Regions from separate parts of the Enterobacter sp. 3U4 genome, predicted to be linked through region 1. Evidence: predicted binding sites of a transcription regulator. Region 1 holds the regulator's gene; each other region holds the start of a gene.

Region 1 (5,432 bases):
CTGTCCGCTCGGCCTGGCGCCGACGTCCAGCACCACCGCCGCGCTGGTCATGGGTGATGCGCTTGCCGTTGCGCTGCTCGAAGCCCGCGGTTTTACGCCGGAAGATTTCGCGCTTTCCCACCCGGGCGGCGCGCTGGGGCGCAAGCTTCTGCTTCGGGTAAACGATATTATGCACACCGGGGACGAGATCCCTCACGTCAGTAAAGAAGCCTCCCTGCGTGATGCGCTGCTGGAAATCACCCGTAAGAATCTGGGTATGACGGTCGTGTGCGACGATCTGATGAAAATTCAGGGGATCTTCACCGATGGCGACCTGCGTCGCGTGTTCGACATGGGTGTAGATGTCCGCACGCTCGGCATTGCCGACGTGATGACGCCGGGCGGTATCCGCGTCCGTCCGGGTACGCTGGCCGTAGATGTGCTGAACCTGATGCAGTCCCGTCACATTACCTCAGTGATGGTTGCCGATGGCGACCAGTTGCTGGGTGTGGTACATATGCATGATCTGCTGCGCGCAGGCGTAGTGTAATGAAGGATAAGACAATGAGTAATGCGGGTGCATCCCTTGCAACCTGTTATGGTCCGGTCAGCACCCAGATGATGGCAAAGGCGGAAAATATTCGTCTGCTCATCCTGGACGTGGATGGCGTACTTTCCGATGGCCTGATTTACATGGGCAATAATGGTGAAGAGCTGAAAGCGTTTAACGTACGCGACGGCTACGGTATCCGCTGTGCGCTCACCTCAGGTATTGAGGTGGCTATCATCACCGGGCGAAAAGCTAAACTGGTAGAAGACCGCTGTGAAACCTTAGGAATTACCCATCTGTATCAGGGTCAGTCCGATAAGATGGCGGCGTTTAAGGATTTACTGGGTAAACTGGCTATCGCACCGGAAAACGTGGCCTACGTCGGGGACGATCTGATTGACTGGCCCGTGATGGCTGAAGTCGGGCTGAGCATCGCCGTTGCCGATGCGCATCCGCTGCTGATCCCACGCGCTGACTACGTTACCCACATCAACGGGGGCCGTGGTGCCGTACGTGAAGTCTGCGATCTGCTTTTGCTGGCGCAGGGCAAGCTTGATGAGGCCAAAGGGCAATCGATATGAGTAAAACCAGACGCTGGATTATCATTTTGCTTTCGCTTGTCGCACTGGTATTGATTGGCGTGAACCTTGCCGATCGCGACGATACGCAAACGGAAGTGGTCAACAATAACGATCCAACCTATAAAAGCGATCACAGCGACACCGTGGTCTACAGCCCGGAAGGCGCGCTGAACTATCGCCTGATTGCCCAGCATGTTGAATATTTTTCAGATGACGGTATTTCGTGGTTTACCCAGCCTGTCATGACCACATTTGATAAGGACAAAGTTCCGACGTGGTCAATTAAGTCAGATCGGGCAAAACTGACAAATGACCGTATGCTTTATCTGTATGGTCACGTTGAAGTCAACGCCCTGACCGCTGACTCGCAACTGCGAAAAATTACGACGGATAATGCCCAGATTAACCTGGTAACCCAGGACGTGACCTCGCAGGATCTGGTCACACTGTATGGCACAACATTTAATTCCAGCGGTTTGAGAATGCGCGGGAACTTACGCAGCAAGAACGCCGAGCTGATTGAAAAGGTTAGAACCTCCTATGAAATTCAAAACAAACAAACTCAGCCTTAAAGTAATTATCGCCAGCGCGATGCTGGCGACCAGTCTCCCCGCGCTTGCTGTTACGGGCGATACCGACCAACCGATCCATATCGAGTCTGATACCCAGTCTCTCGATATGCAGGGCAACGTCGTCACCTTCACGGGTAACGTCGTCATGACTCAGGGCACCATCAAAATTAACGCCGACAAAGTGGTCGTGACCCGTCCGGGTGGCGAGCAGGGCAAAGAGATCATTGATGGTTACGGCAACCCGGCAACCTTCTACCAGATGCAGGACAACGGCAAGCCGGTGAAAGGCCACGCCTCGCATATGCACTACGAGCTGGCGAAGGACCTGGTCATCCTGACCGGAAATGCGTATCTGGAACAGCTGGACAGCAACATTACCGGCGACCAGATCACCTATCTGGTGAAAGAGCAAAAAATGCAGGCCTCCAGCGAGAAAGGCAAACGCGTCACGACCGTACTGGTTCCGTCGCAGCTGCAGGACAAAGGCAAAGGCCAGGCCCCGGCACAGAAGAAGAGTAACTAATTCGTTATGGCAACATTAACTGCAAAAAATCTCGCGAAGGCCTATAAGGGCCGCCGTGTCGTAGAAGATGTCAGTCTGACCGTCAACTCCGGCGAAATTGTAGGGCTGCTTGGCCCTAACGGTGCGGGTAAAACCACCACCTTCTACATGGTCGTTGGCATTGTGCCGCGCGATGCCGGCAACATTATCATTGACGATGAAGACATCAGCCTTCTGCCGCTGCACGCGCGCGCGCGTCGCGGGATCGGCTACCTGCCGCAGGAAGCCTCCATTTTCCGTCGTCTCAGCGTTTACGATAACCTGATGGCGGTCCTGCAAATTCGTAACGACCTGACCAGTGAACAGCGTCAGGATCGTGCCAACGAGCTGATGGAAGAGTTCCACATTGAGCATCTGCGCGACAGCCTCGGTCAGGCACTCTCCGGCGGGGAACGCCGTCGCGTTGAGATTGCGCGTGCGCTGGCCGCAAATCCGAAATTTATCCTTCTGGATGAACCGTTTGCTGGCGTTGACCCGATCTCGGTTATCGACATCAAACGAATCATTGAACACCTGCGCGACAGCGGGCTTGGCGTCCTGATCACCGACCACAACGTCCGTGAAACGCTGGCCGTTTGCGAACGCGCGTATATTGTGAGCCAGGGCAATCTGATCGCCCACGGTACGCCGCAGCAGATCCTCGAAGACGATCATGTTAAGCGCGTCTATCTTGGGGAAGACTTCAGACTCTGATAGGGTAGAGGTAACGTAACGCCGAACCGGAGAAAAATGCTCTGAACATGAAGCAAGGTTTGCAATTAAGGCTCAGCCAACAACTGGCAATGACGCCGCAGCTACAGCAGGCAATTCGCCTGTTGCAACTGTCCACGTTAGAACTTCAGCAGGAGCTCCAGCAGGCGCTGGACAGCAACCCTCTGCTGGAACAAACCGATCTTCATGACGAGGTAGACACTCAGCAGTCACAGGATACAGAAGCGCTCGACACTGCGGATGCACTCGAACAAAAAGAGATGCCCGACGAGCTTCCGCTTGATGCCAGCTGGGATGAAATCTACACGGCCGGAACCCCTTCCGGTACGCGTGCAGACTACCAGGACGATGAGCTACCGGTCTATCAGGGAGAAACCACCCAGTCGCTGCAGGATTACCTGATGTGGCAGGTGGAACTCACCCCCTTCTCCGATACCGACCGCGCGATTGCTACGTCAATTGTCGATGCCGTTGACGACACCGGCTATTTGACCGTCACGCTGGACGATATTCTGGAAAGCATGGGCGACGATGAGATTGAGCTTGAGGAAGTTGAAGCCGTTCTGAAGCGCATCCAGCGTTTCGATCCGGTAGGCGTAGCCGCAAAAGATCTGCGCGACTGCCTGCTGATCCAGCTCTCTCAGTTCAGCAAAGAGACGCCATGGCTCGACGAGGCGCGTTTAATCATCAGCGATCATCTGGATCTGCTGGCAAACCACGATTTCCGCACCCTGATGCGCGTTACGCGCCTGAAGGAAGAGGTGCTGAAAGAAGCGGTGAATCTGATTCAGTCGCTCGATCCGCGCCCCGGTCAGTCGATCCAGACCAGCGAACCCGAGTACGTGATCCCGGATGTGCTGGTCAGAAAACACAACGGCCGCTGGGTAGTTGAATTGAATTCAGACAGCATCCCTCGCCTGCAAATCAACCAGCAGTATGCCTCCATGTGCACCAGCGCGCGTAACGACTCCGATAATCAATATATTCGTAGCAATCTTCAGGAAGCGCGATGGCTGATCAAAAGTCTGGAGAGCCGAAATGATACGCTGCTACGCGTCAGCCGCTGTATTGTCGAACAGCAGCAGGCGTTCTTTGAGCAGGGTGAAGAGTATATGAAACCGATGGTACTGGCGGATATCGCTCAGGCCGTCGAGATGCATGAATCAACCATTTCCCGTGTCACCACGCAGAAGTATCTGCACAGTCCACGCGGTATATTTGAGCTTAAGTATTTCTTCTCCAGCCATGTGAATACCGAGGGCGGCGGCGAAGCGTCGTCAACGGCCATTCGTGCCCTGGTGAAGAAGTTGATCGCCGCGGAGAACCCCGCGAAGCCACTGAGCGACAGTAAGTTAACCACCATGCTGTCCGATCAGGGTATTATGGTGGCACGTCGTACTGTTGCGAAGTATCGAGAGTCTTTATCCATTCCGCCGTCCAACCAGCGTAAACAGCTGGTCTGACACAACCGATAAGGAAGACACTATGCAGCTCAACATCACTGGACAAAACGTCGAAATTACTGAGGCTTTACGCGACTTTGTGAACGCGAAGTTTGCAAAACTCGAGCAGTATTTCGAAAGGATCAATCAGGTCTATATTGTGTTGAAAGTGGAGAAAGTGACTCATATCTCGGATGCCACCCTGCATGTTAACGGGGGTGAACTGCATGCCAGTGCGGAAGGGCAAGACATGTACGCTGCTATCGACGGCTTGATTGATAAGCTTGCACGACAGCTCAATAAACATAAAGATAAACTGAAACAACACTAATTGTCCGGGCAGTTAACGGGTGCAGGACGGCCTGTTGTGAAACACAACAGGCCATTTGTACAGTTAGCGCTTAGGTGAAATTATGATGAACAACGATTCCGCTCTTCAACTGAGCAATGTCCTTAACCAGGAATGTACCCGCAGTGCGGTTCACTGCCAGAGCAAAAAACGTGCGCTGGAGATCATCAGTGAACTGGCCGCAAAACAGCTGGGCCTGCCGCCGCAGGTGGTGTTCGAAGCGATTCTGACCCGTGAAAAGATGGGCAGTACCGGTATCGGCAACGGCATCGCGATCCCGCATGGCAAACTGGAAGAGGATACCCTGCGTGCCGTCGGTGTGTTTGTGCAGCTTGAAACACCGATCGCCTTCGATGCCATTGATAACCAGCCCGTCGATCTCCTCTTCGCGCTGCTGGTTCCTGCTGACCAGACGAAAACCCATCTGTATACACTGTCGCTGGTCGCCAAGCGTCTGGCTGATAAAACCATTTGCCGTCGACTGCGCTCGGCTCAAAGTGATGAAGAGCTCTATCAAATTATCACTGAAGCAGAAGGCAATCAGGATGATGCATAACCAGGAGATGGCCTTCACATCTGTTGTCCTGAGGAGAAACGGAACATGGTGCTGATGATTGTCAGTGGCCGTTCAGGGTCGGGGAAATCCGTTGCTCTGCGCGCGCTGGAAGACATGGGTTTTTACTGCG
Region 2 (5,432 bases), 1.2 Mb from region 1:
CTGGACGTCTCCAGTGGAATACCCACCTCAAAGAACATATCCGTTAACCAGTCGACATTCTCGATAATCCACTCATCCTCCTGTAAGCCTTGCGCAAAGGTTTCATCTTCAGGATCAATAACCGAATAGATCCCCCTGGTGCCCATATCCTTTTCGCGGCGGGACTCGGGAAGGTTAAGGGGTTGGTTCTCCCAGCTGATTATCCAGTGACCATGGCACAACAGGTTACCTCCCCGGCTCCATGCCGCGGTAAAGGGATTCTCCCCTGCCATAAACCCTCACTTAATTTGATAATTTATATTTATTGTTTACGTTACGCCGGAATGTCGTACAGCAACATTGCCCTTATGAGGTAGACATAAGCTTAAAAAGGATCGCAGGGATATTAATCTGTAAACCATTCATTACACCACTTGTAACGGTGATTTGACGAGTTGCGGCTTTTCCCTTACTCTGCGCCGCAGATTTTGTCGCGGTTAAGCATCGTTGTAGAGGAAAGCGTGAAAAACAGAACCCTGGGAAGTATTTTTATCGTCGCCGGAACGACAATTGGCGCAGGAATGCTGGCAATGCCCCTGGCAGCCGCGGGCGTGGGATTCGGCATGACCCTTCTGCTGCTGGGTACGCTCTGGGCGCTGATGTGCTACACCGCGCTGTTGCTGCTTGAGGTTTACCAGCACGTGCCTGCCGACACCGGTCTGGGTTCGCTTGCGGCGCGCTATCTTGGACGCTACGGCCAGTGGATAACCGGCTTTAGCATGATGTTCCTGATGTACGCCCTGACCGCCGCCTATATCAGCGGCGCCGGGGAGCTCATCGCCTCAAGCGTCAACGACTGGTTTGGCTCTGACATTACCCCAGCGACGGGGGCTATCTTCTTTGCGCTCATCGGCGGCGGCGTGGTCTGCGTGGGCACATCGCTGGTCGATCTGTTTAACCGTTTTCTGTTCAGCGCCAAAATTCTCTTCCTGATCGTCATGCTGGTGCTGCTGGCGCCGCACGTGCACAAGGTTAACCTGCTGACGCTGCCGCTGGAAAAAGGGCTGGCGCTCTCCGCGATCCCGGTCATTTTCACCTCGTTTGGCTTCCACGGCAGCGTGCCGAGCATCGTCAGCTATATGAACGGCGATATCCGAAAACTGCGCCGCGTCTTTGTGATCGGCAGCGCGATCCCGCTGATCGCCTATATTTTCTGGCAGCTGGTGACGCTGGGCAGCATTGACTCTTCAACCTTTATTGGGCTGATGGCGCAACACGCTGGTCTGAACGGTTTTCTGCTGGCACTGCGCGAGGTTGTCACCTCCCCGCACGTAGAGCTGGCGGTGCACCTGTTTGCCGACCTGGCGCTGGCAACCTCGTTCCTGGGCGTGGCGCTCGGCCTGTTTGATTATCTGGCCGACCTGTTCCAGCGCCGCAATACCGCGGCCGGACGGTTACAGACGGGCGCAATCACCTTCCTGCCGCCGCTGGCGTTCGCGCTGTTTTATCCACGCGGGTTTGTGATGGCGCTGGGCTATGCGGGGGTGGCGCTCTCGATCCTTGCTCTCCTCCTCCCTTCCCTGCTGGCGTGGAAAAGCCGCCAGCAGCATCCGCAGCAGGGTTACCGCGTGGCGGGAGGAAAACCGCTGCTGTGCGTTGTGTTTGGCTGCGGGGTGGTGATTATTCTGGTGCAGGTGTTGATTGCAGCCGGGATGCTGCCGGAAGTGGGTTAAATAAAAAAGGGGCTGTCATCAGCCCCTTTTTTATCAGTGCAAACAGCAGCTCTTAAACTTCTTCCCGCTGCCGCAAGGACACGGATCGTTACGCCCGACCTTCGTGCCGTTCACAATAGGCTTCTTCGCTTCCGGCTGCTGCGGGTTGTTCACCCAGTAGTTATACAGGCGCAGCGCCGCAGGCTGGATGCTCTCGATGCTGGCGATATACTCCTCTTCGGACAGTTCATCCAGCTTGTCGCTGTTCTCTTCTGTACCGTGCAGCGCAATCGTATCAAGATCGGCCTTCAGTGCTTCCGGCAAGGCTGACCAGTCCGTCAGCGCCACGCCGCGCATATAGCCGTAGCACCACTCTTCCACCACGGTATAGCTCTCGCCGTCCACGTCGTTATAGCCAAACATCGGTTCGAATTGATCCGGGTATTCGCTCAGGCGCTCGGCAATATCGTTCATGTGCTTAAAGCAGAGATCGATAAAACGGTTCATCTCACGATCGTTTTTCCAGCGCGGAATATACTTCTCGCCACCCCAAACCGCCACCAGCCAGGCATCTGGCTCAACGACAACAGGACCGGAAAGCACTGCGGTAAGCATGCCGTCCAGTTCGGACACGTCAATCACGGACGCGTCATCATGACCGTAAGACATTAACGTCTCTTCAAGCCACGCCATTTCGCTTTCATTCAATGGGCCTTCAGTCATCGCTGATACTCCTGCAAAAAAGGAAACGATCCTAACACATATCTCACGCCTCTCCGGGCTGAAGTTTAGGTCTTTATTGCTGCAAAAACGTGCAAACCGTGACCTTTGCACAACTTATGGGCTTTATTGTTAACGATATGTGATCTCCGCTGTAATTTCTTCTCCTCCCGCAAGGCGGCATAACGCGGCGCTCTATACTCAAACATGTCGCATGCCCGTCAATGGGTTAACCATTCTGGCAACGTTTTTGCTTAACGTTCTTTGTGCGCCCCCGCGCAGGGAAATCTCGCCGTATATGCAGGATGCCGTCTGTATCTTGTTCGTTTAGTGCATTTTGTTCTTGCTCGTGTTTCGGATTGGCTGCGCCGTCGGGCGTTCGGGTTTACGCCGTGGTGCAAAAACCTCTTTGCTAAGGAACATAATAATGTCGCTGAAATTTATCAGAACTCCTCTTTCTCTTGTGCTGGCCGGTTGCCTGGTGACGGCGTTTTCCGCCCGGGCAGATATTGTGATTGGCGTGGCCGGGCCGTTCACGGGTCCCAATGCGACCTATGGCGATCAGTACTGGCACGGCGCAACGCAGGCCGCCGAAGACATTAATGCCGCCGGCGGCATTAACGGTGAGAAGATCAAACTGGTTCAGGGGGATGACGCCTGCGAGCCCAAGCAGGCCGTCGCCGTCGCCAACCGATTAGTTGACCAGGATAAAGTCAACGCCGTGGTCGGCCATTTCTGCTCCTCTTCAACAATGCCCGCCTCCGAGGTGTATAGCGACGCAGGCATTATTGCGATTACGCCCGGCTCAACTAACCCGCTGATCACCGAACGCGGCATGAGCGATATGTTCCGCATGTGTGGCCGCGACGACCAGCAGGGTCAGGTTGCCAGCGACTTCATCATCGACAAGCTGAAAGCCAAACGCGTGGTGATTATTCACGACAAAGACACCTATGGTCAGGGTCTGGCTGACGCCACCAAAGCGGCGCTGGCGAAACGCGGGGTTCAGGATGTGATGTACGAGGGGTTATCCCGCGGTGAAAAAGACTTTAACGCGCTGGTCACCAAGATCGGCGCGCAAAAACCGGACGTCGTGTTCTTCGGTGGCTGTCACCCGGAAGCCGGACCGCTGGTTCGCCAGATGCGTGAGCAGGGCGTGCAGGCGAAATTCTTCTCCGGGGACTGCATCGTCAACGAGGAGATGGTGACCGCGGCGGGCGGCCCGCAATACACCAACGGCATTTACATGACCTTCGGTAAAGACCCGCGCCTGATCCCGGACGGCAAAGCGGTTATCGAGAAATTCCGCGCCGGTAAATTCGAGCCGGAAGGTTACACGCTTTACTCCTATGCCTCCGTACAGGCCATTGCCGCGGCCTTCAAGGCCACCGGCGGCAAGGATTCTGCCAAAGCCAGCGAGTGGCTGAAGGCCAATTCCGTCGACACGGTGATGGGCAAAAAAGCCTGGGACAGCAAAGGCGATCTGAAGGTCTCTGACTACGTGGTTTACCAGTGGGACGACAAAGGAAAATATGAGGAAGTACAGTAACGGGACGGAGTCACGCTCAACGTCGGCGGGCCTGCCCGCCGGCGCGTAATAAACATCAGGCTGCGCGTATCGCGCAGCCTATAAAACGAGCGCGCTAAGATGAGTACATTCTTCCTGCAACAGTTAATTAATGGCTTAACGCTGGGTTCCGTCTACGGCCTGATCGCCATCGGCTACACCATGGTGTACGGCATTATCGGGATGATCAATTTCGCCCACGGCGAAGTGTATATGATTTCCGCCTATCTCTGCGCCATTGGCCTGGCGCTGCTCTCGTTCTTCGGCCTGCAGTCGTTCCCGCTGCTGATCCTCGGCACGCTGGTGTTCACCATTGTGGTTACCGGGGTGTACGGCTGGACTATCGAGCGTATCGCCTACAAGCCGCTGCGCAACTCCACGCGCCTGGCGCCGCTGATCTCCGCCATCGGGATGTCGCTTATCCTCCAGAACTACGCGCAGCTGAGCCAGGGCCCGCGCCAGCAAGGGGTGCCGACCATGCTGGACGGCGTTATTCGCCTGCATCTGAGCGACGGGTTCGTGCAGATTACCTACACCAAAGTGTTTATTCTGGTTGCCTCGTTTGCCGGCATGCTGGTGCTCACCTGGATAATCAACCGTACACGCCTGGGGCGGATGTGCCGCGCGGTCCAGCAGGATCGTAAGATGGCCTCCATTCTGGGCATTAACACCGACCGGATTATTTCGCTGGTCTTTGTCATCGGCGCGGCGATGGCGGGCCTGGCGGGTGTGCTGATCACCATGAACTACGGCACCTTTGATTTCTACGTCGGGTTCGTGATCGGTATTAAAGCCTTTACTGCAGCGGTACTCGGCGGCATCGGCTCCCTCCCGGGCGCCATGCTCGGTGGCCTCATTCTCGGCGTGGCGGAAGCGCAGTTCTCAGGCATGGTGAACTCGGACTATAAAGACGTCTTCTCGTTCGGCCTGCTGGTCATGATCCTTATTTTCCGTCCCCAGGGCCTGCTTGGGCGCCCGATTGTGGCCAAAGTGTGAGGAAGAGAATGATGACATCACACGGTTTTTCACTAAAACGCTGCATTCTGGACGCGGTTTTTTCCGGGCTGATTGCGCTGATAATCTTCGGCCCCATCGCGGGGGTGGTGCTGGACGGGTACAGCTTTAACTTCGCCGGACAGCGACTGGCCTGGATGGTTGGCATCGTTATGCTCGGGCGTTTTCTGTTGAGCGCTTTTTTAGGTACCGCTGCCGGGGCCCGTTTCCTGGCGCGCTTCGAGGCCGATAGCGCGGGCGTATATGTCCGGCCAGCGGATTACAAAAGCCGCATGCGCTGGATTATTCCTCTGGTGATTGCTCTTGCGATTTGCTTCCCGTTTGTCGCCACCAAGTATGTGCTGACCGTCGCCATCCTCGGGCTGATCTACGTGCTTCTCGGTCTGGGGCTGAACATCGTCGTGGGTCTGGCCGGTCTGCTGGATCTGGGATATGTCGCG
Region 3 (5,432 bases), 450 kb from region 1:
AAGCGGCCCTTCCTGCAGCTCCTGCTCGGCTTCGGCCAGATCGAACGGCAGTTTGCCCATCTCGATAAAGGTGGCGAACGCGCAGGCGCACAGCGCCAGCACCAGCGGAATGGAGCGGGCAACCGGCCAGTGATAAACGGTGTGGGTGATAAAGCTGATATGGGTTGAGCCCGCAACCTGCGCGGCAACCCACAGCCCCAGCAGCAGGATCGGCTCAACCAGCACGCCGAGCATCGCCTCGCGGCTGGCGCCGATGCCGGTAAACGGGCTCCCGGTGTCGAGACCCGCAATCGCAAAGAAGAAGCGGGCGATGGCAAACAGGTAGATCAGCGTAATCAGATCCCCGAGCGCCGGCAGCGGCGATCCCACCGTGACCACCGGCAGCGCGGTGGCGATGGTGAGCATCACGCCCACCATCACGAACGGCGTCAGGCGGAAGACCCAGCCTGCGGCATCCGGCGCCACGCTCTGGCGAGAAAGCAGCTTGAAGAGATCGCGGTACTCCTGAAGCACCCCAGGCCCGCGACGGTTGTGCATCCTGGCGCGCACCACGCGGCTCACCCCGGAAAGCAGCGGCGCCACGGCGAACAGCACCAGCGCCTGAAGAATTGCCAGTAACAGACTCATGTCAGGCTCCTCGTGAAATCACAATGACCACCAGCACCGCCAGTTCGATCAGCGCCAGACGGCGGAACAGCGCGGGCGCGGCGGCGCTCTGCCAGCCGGGTACCCAGCCCACCGGGTTGAGCCAGTGGCGCAGCTTCAGCACGGCGGCGAAGTTCTCCTTCACCGGCATGGCGAAACCGTGGGCGGTGATGACCATCGACTGTTCGTGTTCGTAGCCGCAGGCCCACGCCGCACCGCGCGAGCGGGAGGTGAGCCGGTCGCGTTTGAAGAACAGCATCAGGACGAGCGGCAGCAGCGGTGCGCCTATCAGCAGCAGCGCGATCGAGGGCTGGGAAACGGTGGTATTCGCCACGGTCAGCGGCAGCGGAATGGCGTTACCCAGCAGCGGCAGCAGCCACGGTGCGGCGACGCCGCCCGCGATGCAGCACAGCGCCAGCGCGACCACGCTTACGCCCATAAGTAGCGGTGCGCAGCAGGCGTTTTCCGCTTCGCGGGTGCGCGGCGCGCCGAGGAAGGTCACGCCGTAGACTTTCGCCATACACATCACCGCCAGCGCCCCGGTAATCGCCAGCCCGACCGCCAGCAGCGGGCCGAGCAAACGCGCGATAAAGACATCGCTCTGGCCGAGGGCGAAGAAGGACTGATAGATCACCCACTCTCCGGCAAAGCCGTTCAGCGGCGGCAGCGCGGCCATCGCCATCAGCCCGACCAGCATCGCCAGTGAAATCACCGGCATCTTTTTGCCAATCCCGCCCAGCTTTTCGATATCCCGATGTCCGGTGCGGAACCAGACGCTTCCCGCGCCGAGGAACAGGGTGCTTTTAAACAGGCTGTGGTTGACGAGGTGATAAAGACCGCCGATAAACCCGGCCGCAATCAGCGCCGGCTGGTTAAGCGCCAGTCCGGTCACGCCCGCGCCAATGCCGAGCAGGATGATGCCGATATTTTCAAGCGTGTGGTACGCCAGAAGACGCTGGATATTGTGCTCCATCAGCGCGTACAGGCCGCCAACGAACGCGGTAATCATTCCGGCGACCAGCAGCACGACGCCCCACCACAGCGGCGGTTGTCCGCCGGTCAGCGTAATCGCTAAAATCCCGAACAGACCGACCTTCATCACCACCACAGAAAACAGCGCGGCGGCGGGCGCGGAGGCATTCGCATGCGCCTGCGGCACCCAGCCGTGCAGCGGGATGATGCCGGCGAGCAGGCCAAAGCCGAGTACGCCCAGCAGCCATACGTCATTCCCCAGCGGATGCCCGTTGAGCGCAGCGAAGTCCAGCGTCCCGAAGCGCTGCCACACCAGCCAGCAGGCCAGCGCCAGCAGCAGCGTCCCCAGGCGTCCCAGCGCAAACCACAGCTTGCCGGAGGCGCTGCATCCGGTCAGGAACACGCCGCACAGCGCCATGATCTCCGCCATCACCACCAGCGCGCCGAGATTGCTGGCGATAACGGTGCAGACCGCCGTCGCCATCAGCAGATTAATCAGCAGGCCGTTGGCCCTGGCGTGCGGATGGCGGTGCCAGTCGATATTGAACAGGCTGATAAACAGCCCGCACAGGCCAAACGTCACCAGCCAGATGGCGTTCAGCGGCGTGATCTCAACCGCGTGGCGAATCAGCGGCATAACGGCCTCTGCGGACAGGCCGCCGAGCAGGACAACGCCGCCTGCCGCCAGCGTCAACAGGCTAGCTACCGCCCCGCCAATCCCGGCGATCGCGCCGCTGAGAGTTTTGTGGAATGAGAAGATCTGCGCCAGAACAGCGGCGGCAGCAAAACAGGCTACCGCGCCGGTAATCATCATTGCCGCGTTCATTTCGCCCCCTCGTTAAGCGCCTGTAGCAGAGAAAGGTCGCCAAAATCACTGTTGATGGTCAGCTCGCGCTTGCGCTTGCTGGTACGGGCGATGTCGCGAATGTTAACCAGAATCAGCGCTTTCGTCGGACAGGTCCGCACGCAGGCCGGGCCCTGTTCATCGAAGCTGCACAGGTCGCACTTCACCGCCACGGCACGGATGCCGGGCACCCAGTCCAGCAGCGTGCTGACGCGTGCAGGAGCCGGAGGCGCGGGCGGGGCTTTAGGCGAGTTGGCGTTCGCCGGGATGTGCAGCGGGCGGCTGCCGGAAAATTCAATCGCGCCGAACGGGCAGGCAATGCCGCACAGCTTGCAGCTTACGCACAGGCTTTCGTTCAGCTGGACAGCGCCATCCACGCGGGTGATGGCATTTACGGGGCAGACACCCGCGCAGGGGGCGTCTTCACAGTGATGGCAGAGCTGCGGGGCAGACTCTTTTTCATTACGCATGACGTGCAGGCGCGGCATGGACTGCAGCCCATGCAGGCGATGCGTTTCCGAACACGCCGCCTCGCAGGTTCGACAGCCAATGCAGACCGTCGAGTCAGCAATTACAAAACGGTTCACCGGGTTATCCTCTGGTGATAGTCATTTTTGACGAAAAACTGTCTTGTCGACACTTCTCGACACGGATGGGTCAGGCCACGTTTGCTGAGGCATTTCCATCCATCAGCTGCTTCAGGTTGACCGGAAGATCGTGCTCAACGGCGGCGTACAGGCCGTTATAGACCGGCGCGATTTTTTCCAGATAGTGCTCCAGCACCTGCTGGCGATCGCGGTTGCTGACGTGGCCGTCCACCATGCCGTCGGCCATCAGCTGCGCCTTCGCAATACACTGTTTTTCGCCGTCTTTTGTCTCGAGGTAGTACTCAATGGTGTGGCTGTTGAAGTTATCCGCCAGGGTAACGTTGATCGTGAAATGGCCGAACAGAACGAAGCGCATGTCGCCCTGCGCCGCGCAGCTCATCGCGTGGTGAAGACGCGCTTTCGAGAGGGTAATGCCCTGAACCAGAGAGTTGCAGTAGAGGTGCCACTGGTCCTGCAGCTGCTGATGACGCTGCGCGATGTAATCCGCTTTTTCGCTGATTTCCCAAATAGTCATAGAAGGTATCCGTTTAATGGAGATAGCGGCTGTTAAGCAGATTCCATGCCAGTTTTTATCTTTATGATTTTAAAATGATTTAACTTAAAAAGCGCTGTCAACACCGCGGTGTCGACGTGTCATTTCGACAGCGTTGACATCGTCACGCCTTAACAAAAATCAAGCTGGCACTGTTATTGCATTACCGGGGCAATTCATTGAGGAGGCGTTATGCACGAAATCACCCTCTGCCAGCGGGCTCTGGAACTTATCGAACAGCAGGCAGTGCAAAACCACGCGAAACGCGTCACCGGCGTCTGGCTGAAGGTCGGGGCATTTTCCTGCGTCGAGACAAGCGCCCTGACCTTCTGTTTTGAGCTGGTATGCCGCGGCACGCTGGCGGAAGGCTGCGAGCTCCATATCGAAGAGCAGCAGGCGGAGTGCTGGTGCGAGCAGTGCCAGCAGTACGTCACCCTGCTTTCATCGAAGATACAGCGCTGCCCGCAGTGTCAGAGCAGCGGGCTGCGCATCGTGGCGGATGACGGCATGCAGATCCAACGCCTCGAAATCGAGAAGGAGTAAAGTATGTGTAGTACCTGCGGTTGCGCCGAAGGCAACCTGTATATAGAAGGGGATGAACACCGCCCCCACTCCGCGTTTCGCTCCGCGCCCTTTTCACCTGCTCCGCGCCCTTCTGCGGCGTTGACCGGTATCACTTTCGCCCCGCAACGGTCCGCTGCGGGCGATCTGCATTACGGCCACGGCGAAGCGGGCACCCACGCGCCGGGCATCAGCCAGCGCCAGATGCTGGAAGTGGAAATCAACGTGCTGGACAAAAATAACCAGATCGCCGCCCGCAACCGCGCGCGCTTCGCCGCACGCAAACAGCTGGTGCTGAACCTGGTCTCCAGCCCCGGCTCCGGCAAAACTACGCTGTTAACGGAAACGCTCAATCGCCTGAACGGGCGCGTCTCCTGTGCTGTGATTGAAGGCGATCAGCAAACCGTTAACGACGCGGCGCGCATTCGCGAAACCGGCACCCCGGCGATTCAGGTCAATACCGGCAAAGGCTGCCATCTGGATGCGCAGATGATTGCCGATGCGTCCCCGCGCCTGCCGCTGGCGGATAACGGCATTCTGTTTATTGAAAACGTCGGCAACCTGGTCTGCCCGGCGAGCTTCGACCTGGGCGAACGGCACAAGGTGGCGGTGCTTTCAGTGACCGAAGGTGAAGACAAACCGCTGAAGTACCCGCATATGTTTGCCGCCGCGTCCATCATGCTGCTGAACAAAGTCGACCTGCTGCCATACCTGAATTTCGACGTGGATAAGTGCCTGGCGTATGCCCGCGAGGTGAACCCGGAGATTGAGATCCTGCTGGTCTCCGCCACGCGCGGCGACGGCATGGACGGCTGGCTACAGTGGCTGGAGAGCGAACGATGTGCATAGGCGTACCTGGGCAAATTTACGCCATCGACGGTAAACAGGCCAAAGTCGAGGTCTGCGGCATTCTGCGCGACGTGGACCTGACCCTGGTGGGCAGCAGCGATGAAACGGGCGCATCGCGTCTCGGCCAGTGGGTGCTGGTCCACGTGGGGTTTGCCATGAGCGTGATTAACGAAGCGGAAGCCCGCGACACGCTCGATGCCCTGCAAAACATGTTCGACGTGGAGCCGGACGTGGGCGCGCTGCTGTACGGCGAGGAGCGGTAATCATGCGTTACGTTGATGAATACCGCGCGCCGGAGCAGGTGCTGCAGCTTATTGGCCACCTGAAAACGCGCGCAGCGCTGCTGGACTACACGAAAGAAAGGCCGCTGCGGATCATGGAGGTGTGCGGCGGGCACACGCACGCGATCTTCAAATTTGGC

What was found. The regulator sigma-54, encoded in region 1, starts transcription at its own class of promoters, with help from an activator protein. The targets are predictions, from matches to a motif close to GTTGGCACANNTTTCGCTNT.
Region 2: the regulator sigma-54 is predicted to act here: its motif matches at 2,649-2,668, upstream of RVY89_RS05065 (branched-chain amino acid ABC transporter substrate-binding protein).
Region 3: the regulator sigma-54 is predicted to act here: its motif matches at 3,747-3,766, upstream of hypA (hydrogenase maturation nickel metallochaperone HypA).

What each region holds. Positions count from the first base shown of each region.
Region 1 covers NZ_CP136665.1:4,663,581-4,669,012, reverse strand. Annotated here, with positions in the region: gene kdsD (arabinose-5-phosphate isomerase KdsD) at 1-529, shown strand, start outside; gene kdsC (3-deoxy-manno-octulosonate-8-phosphatase KdsC) at 544-1,110, shown strand; gene lptC (LPS export ABC transporter periplasmic protein LptC) at 1,107-1,682, shown strand; gene lptA (lipopolysaccharide ABC transporter substrate-binding protein LptA) at 1,651-2,205, shown strand; gene lptB (LPS export ABC transporter ATP-binding protein) at 2,212-2,937, shown strand; gene rpoN (RNA polymerase factor sigma-54) at 2,985-4,418, shown strand; gene hpf (ribosome hibernation promoting factor) at 4,441-4,728, shown strand; gene ptsN (PTS IIA-like nitrogen regulatory protein PtsN) at 4,811-5,302, shown strand; gene rapZ (RNase adapter RapZ) at 5,348-5,432, shown strand, end outside.
Region 2 covers NZ_CP136665.1:1,072,091-1,077,522, reverse strand. Annotated here, with positions in the region: gene RVY89_RS05080 (hypothetical protein) at 1-272, opposite strand, end outside; gene tyrP (tyrosine transporter TyrP) at 501-1,712, shown strand; gene RVY89_RS05070 (YecA/YgfB family protein) at 1,746-2,414, opposite strand; gene RVY89_RS05065 (branched-chain amino acid ABC transporter substrate-binding protein) at 2,839-3,960, shown strand; gene RVY89_RS05060 (ABC transporter permease subunit) at 4,060-4,974, shown strand; gene livM (high-affinity branched-chain amino acid ABC transporter permease LivM) at 4,986-5,432, shown strand, end outside.
Region 3 covers NZ_CP136665.1:305,683-311,114, reverse strand. Annotated here, with positions in the region: gene RVY89_RS01515 (respiratory chain complex I subunit 1 family protein) at 1-627, opposite strand, end outside; gene hycC (formate hydrogenlyase subunit 3) at 629-2,443, opposite strand; gene RVY89_RS01505 (4Fe-4S dicluster domain-containing protein) at 2,440-3,048, opposite strand; gene hycA (formate hydrogenlyase regulator HycA) at 3,119-3,583, opposite strand; gene hypA (hydrogenase maturation nickel metallochaperone HypA) at 3,794-4,144, shown strand; gene hypB (hydrogenase nickel incorporation protein HypB) at 4,148-5,011, shown strand; gene RVY89_RS01485 (HypC/HybG/HupF family hydrogenase formation chaperone) at 5,002-5,274, shown strand; gene hypD (hydrogenase formation protein HypD) at 5,277-5,432, shown strand, end outside.